One region of the Adlercreutzia sp. CNCM I-6215 genome, then DNA from elsewhere that is predicted to be linked to it. Evidence: predicted binding sites of a transcription regulator. Region 1 holds the regulator's gene; the other holds the start of a gene.
The links. The regulator HrcA, encoded in region 1, represses chaperone genes, less so after heat shock. The targets are predictions, from matches to a motif close to TNTTAGCANNCNNNNNNNNNGNNTGCTAANA.

Region 1 (2,201 bases):
ACGCGCCCGGTACCGTGACATTCCTCGCAGGTCACTTCCTTGCCGTCCTCGCCCAGGCCCGTGCCGTCGCAATCGGGACACGGCGCCAGGCGGTCGTAAACGATCTCCTTCTTCTCGCCGGTCGCCGCCTCTTTCAGCGTGATGCGGATGCCCACGCCCATGTCGCGGCCGTCCTTGCGCACCTGGCGGCCGCCTGCGGCCGCGCCGCCGAAGAAGGTGGAAAAGATGTCGCCCATGCCGCCGAAGCCGCCACCGAACAGGTCCTCGAAATCGATGCCGACGCCGCCGTAGGGGCCGCCGCCACTCGCCGCGCCGGGAATCGTGCCAAAGCGGTCGTACTGGGCCTTCTTCTGGGGGTCGGACAGCACGTCGTAGGCCTCGTTCAGCTCCTTGAACTGGTCTTCGGCATCCGGTGCCTTGTTCACGTCCGGGTGCAGCTCCCGCGCCCTATGGCGAAATGCTTTCTTGATCTCGGCTTCGGAGGCGTCGCGGGAGACGCCGAGGATTTCGTAGAGGTCCTTAGTTGCGGCCATGATAGGTGAATCTTGCCTTTCTTCGTTCGCTCTTCCGTATTCTTGGGTAACGCACGTCTACTCGCCGTGCAGCGCGCACTGGGCGGCGCGGACGGCGCGGATGGCGCGCTCGTAGTTCATGCGGGTGGGGCCGATGACGGCGACGACGCCCTCGGACTCGCCGCGCCCATAGGGGCAGGCCACGATAGAGACACCGGCGAGCTCCGAGGCGGGGTTCTCGTGCCCGATGCGCACCATGACCGGCCCCCCTTCCGCGGCGGCCTCGTCGAAGGTGTTCAGCAGCACGCGGTCGTCCTCCAGCACTTCTATGACCGGCAGCAGGGCCTTCGAATCGCTGAACTCCGGCTGGCGCAGAAGCGCCGAGACACCGAGGCTGTGGGCACGAGCGCTTTCGGACTCGCCCAAGCATTCTATGACCTCGTCGATGATGAGCTGCACGAGCGGGTCGCTGAGGGCCTCTACGGTGCCGGCGTCCATGGAGCGGCGCACGTCGCGGGCCGAGTGCCCGGCGAGCACCCGGTTCAGCAGGTTCTGGGCACCTGCCAGCTCGTCGGCGGAGACCTCGTCGGCGAAGGTGACCGTGCGGTTGACCACCTGGCCGTCCTCGGCCACCACGATGACGATGGCCTGCCAGGGCGAAAGCGACACCAGCGTGATCTGACGAATGCGGCCCGCGAGCACCGAGGGCGCCATGACAATGGACAGGCAGTTGGTGAGCCGCGCGAGGGCCGCCGAGGTGCGTTCCATGAGCGCGTCCAGCTCCGAGGCCGAGGCGCGCAGCTCGTCAACCATGGCCTGGTGCGGGCGCTCCTCCTCGGCCAATCCCGACGAGAGCAGCTCGTCGACGAAGGTGCGGTAGCCGGCGTCGGTGGGCACGCGCCCGGCAGAGGTGTGTGGCTGCTGGATGAAGCCGGCGTCTTCCAGAGCAGAGAGGTCGTTGCGTACCGTGGCGGGGCTCACGCCCAGGCGGTGCCGCTCGGTCAGGGTACGCGAGCCCACGGGCAGCGCGTACTCGATGTAGTCCTCGATCAGCGCGCGCAGCACCCTTTGGCGTCGCTCCGACAGCATATCCGCTCCTCTCACCTTCCCGCATCACCCCCGCGCCAAGCGCGGGCTTCCGTTGTTGACGCTATTTTAGCAACCTCGGCACGAGAGTGCTAACGAAAGCCCCCATCTCGACGCAAGCGACACACAAGCAAAGGTGGAAGGCACCGGCAGGCTACGGGGCGAGGTCGAGCAGGCGGCCGTAGAGCTCGTTGCCGCAGAGCCAGCCGGCGTCGGTGGGACGCCAACGGCCCTCGCGGTGCTCGGCCAGGCCGAGGACGGCCAGCTCGTCGAAGGCAGCGTGCACCGAGCCGGCCTCTTCTGCGGACCTGTCCGCCACCTCTTCCAAGCTCGCCTTCCCCCCTTTCCGACCGACTGCAGTCCCATCGATGACAGCTGCCGCCTGCTCCATTTGCTCGTCGGAGACGCCGCGGGCCATGCGCATGCCCAGCATGAGGTCCTCGGCGGCCATCTGCCGCGCGTCCAGATCATCCACCACCTGTCCGTCCTGCACCCGCATGCGACGCTCGGCGTTCTGGGTCATGGTGACGGCCGAGCGCCCCAGCCCCAGGTAGGGCTTGCCCGTCCAGTAGGCCGTGTTGTGGCGGCTCTCGAACCCGGGCC
Region 2 (2,201 bases), on a different contig from region 1:
AGGCCATTCTCGGCACCTACGAGGGCATCGAGATCGTCGGCGAGGCCCGAAACGGGGCCGATGCGGTACAGGAGGCGCAGCGCCTTCGGCCCGACGTGGTGCTCATGGACATTCGCATGCCCGAAATGAACGGCATCGAGGCCACCCGCGCCATTACGGGCAACCCGCTGCTCGCAAAAACCCGGGTGCTCGTGCTCACCACCTTCGACGTGGACGAGTACGTTTACGATGCTCTGGGCGCCGGGGCGAGCGGCTTTTTGCTGAAGGACGCCGACCCCGACGAGATCGTGGCGGCCGTCCGCGTCGTGGCCCGAGGCGACGCGCTCATTCAGCCCTCGGTGATGCGCCGGCTGGTGGAGACCTTCGTGGCCGCGCGTCCGCGGGGCGGCTGGGGCGCCGCCGATGTGGCCGAGACTCGCCGCGCCGCGCTGACGAGCCTCACCGACCGCGAGCGCGAGATCCTCGTGCTGGTGGCCCGGGGCCTTTCCAACGACGAGATCGCCGAAGAGCTGTTCATCTCGCCGGCCACGGTGAAGACGCATCTGGCCCGCGTCATGGCTAAGACTGATGCTCACGACCGCGCCCAGCTCGTCGTCTTCGCCTACGAGACGGGTTTGGTGACGCCTGCCCCCTAGGGAGACTGTTCACCTGCACAAATTCCAACTTGAAAAGTAATCCCTGATCAAGATTATAATCACAGGAAACTTGAGTGAAAAAAACTCAAGTTTTTCTCCGTCCCCTCTTGCATTCCTTCCCGTAGCTGTTATGATGCGTAACTGTTTAGCACTCGTTGCTACCGAGTGCTAGCACTTAACCTAACCGAGTGGTTAAATTGGAAGTTGCGCGAAGGCGCTACAACAACCATTGAAAGGACGGCAAGCTATGAATTTGAAGCCTCTGGGCGACCGCGTCATCCTGAAGCAGGACGAGGCCGAGGTTACCACCGCGTCCGGCCTGTTCCTGGCCTCCGATGCCAAGGAGAAGCCCCAGACCGGTACCATCATCGCCGTGGGCGAGGGCAAGATGGACAAGGACGGCAAGCTGCTTCCTATGCCTGTTAAGGTCGGCGACAAGGTCATCTACGGCAAGTTCGGCGGCACTGAGGTGACGCTGGACGGCGAGAACGTGCTGATTCTGCGCGCCGACGACATTTACGCCGTAGTTGAATAACTGAGAAGATAAACCGAGAAGATAGATCCACTGAAAGGAACGCGAACTTATGGCTAAGGAAATCAAGTTCGATACCGATGCCCGCTCCGGCTTGGCCGCGGGCGTCTCCAAGCTGGCCGATGCCGTCAAGGTGACGCTCGGCCCCAAGGGCCGCTACGTGGCTCTGGAGAAGTCCTACGGCGCCCCGCTCATCACCAACGATGGCGTGACCGTCGCCAAGGAAGTCGAGCTGGAGAACCCGGTCGAGAACATGGGCGCCCAGCTGGTGCGCGAGGTGGCCGTGAAGACCAACGACGTGGCCGGCGACGGCACCACCACCGCCACACTCCTCGCCGACGTCATCGTCTCCGAGGGCCTGAAGAACGTGACCGCCGGCGCCGACGCGCTGGGCATTCGCCGCGGCATCGAGAAGGCCACCGACGCCATCGTGGCCGCCATCAAGGCCGACGCCACCCCGGTGTCCACCAAGGAGCAGATCGCCAACGTCGGCCGCATCTCCGCCGGCGACGCCGCCATCGGCGACAAGATCGCCGAGGCCATGGACGCCGTGGGCAACGACGGCGCCATCTCCGTGGAGGAGTCCCAGACCATCTTCGGCATCGACATGGACATCGTCGAGGGCATGCAGTACGAGCGCGGCTATATCTCCCCCTACATGGCCACCGATATGGAGAAGATGGAAGCGGTGCTGAAGGACCCCTTCATCCTGCTGACCGACATGAAGATCAACTCCATCCAGGACATGGTTCCGCTGCTGGAGGAAGTCATGCGCGCCCAGCGCCCGTTGTTCATCGTGGCTGAGGACGTCGAGGGCGAGGCCCTGTCCACCATCCTGCTGAACCGTCTGCGCGGCACCCTGAACGTCGTGGCCATCAAGGCTCCCGGCTTCGGCGACCGCCGCAAGCGCATCCTCGAGGACATCGCCGTGGTCACCGGCGCCCAGGTCATCGACAAGGACTTTGGCATGACCATGGCCGACGCCACGATGGAGATGCTCGGTACCGCCAAGACCGTGAAGGTCACCAAGGACA

Region 2: ACW4LP_RS08545 (co-chaperone GroES) is a predicted target of HrcA. The motif match lies at 779-809, and genes of this name have one in related genera.

What each region holds. Positions count from the first base shown of each region.
Region 1 covers NZ_CDRVMA010000007.1:45,855-48,055, reverse strand. Annotated here, with positions in the region: gene dnaJ (molecular chaperone DnaJ) at 1-533, opposite strand, end outside; gene hrcA (heat-inducible transcriptional repressor HrcA) at 591-1,601, opposite strand; gene hemW (radical SAM family heme chaperone HemW) at 1,753-2,201, opposite strand, start outside.
Region 2 covers NZ_CDRVMA010000010.1:29,499-31,699, reverse strand. Annotated here, with positions in the region: gene ACW4LP_RS08550 (response regulator) at 1-635, shown strand, start outside; gene ACW4LP_RS08545 (co-chaperone GroES) at 883-1,170, shown strand; gene groL (chaperonin GroEL) at 1,220-2,201, shown strand, end outside.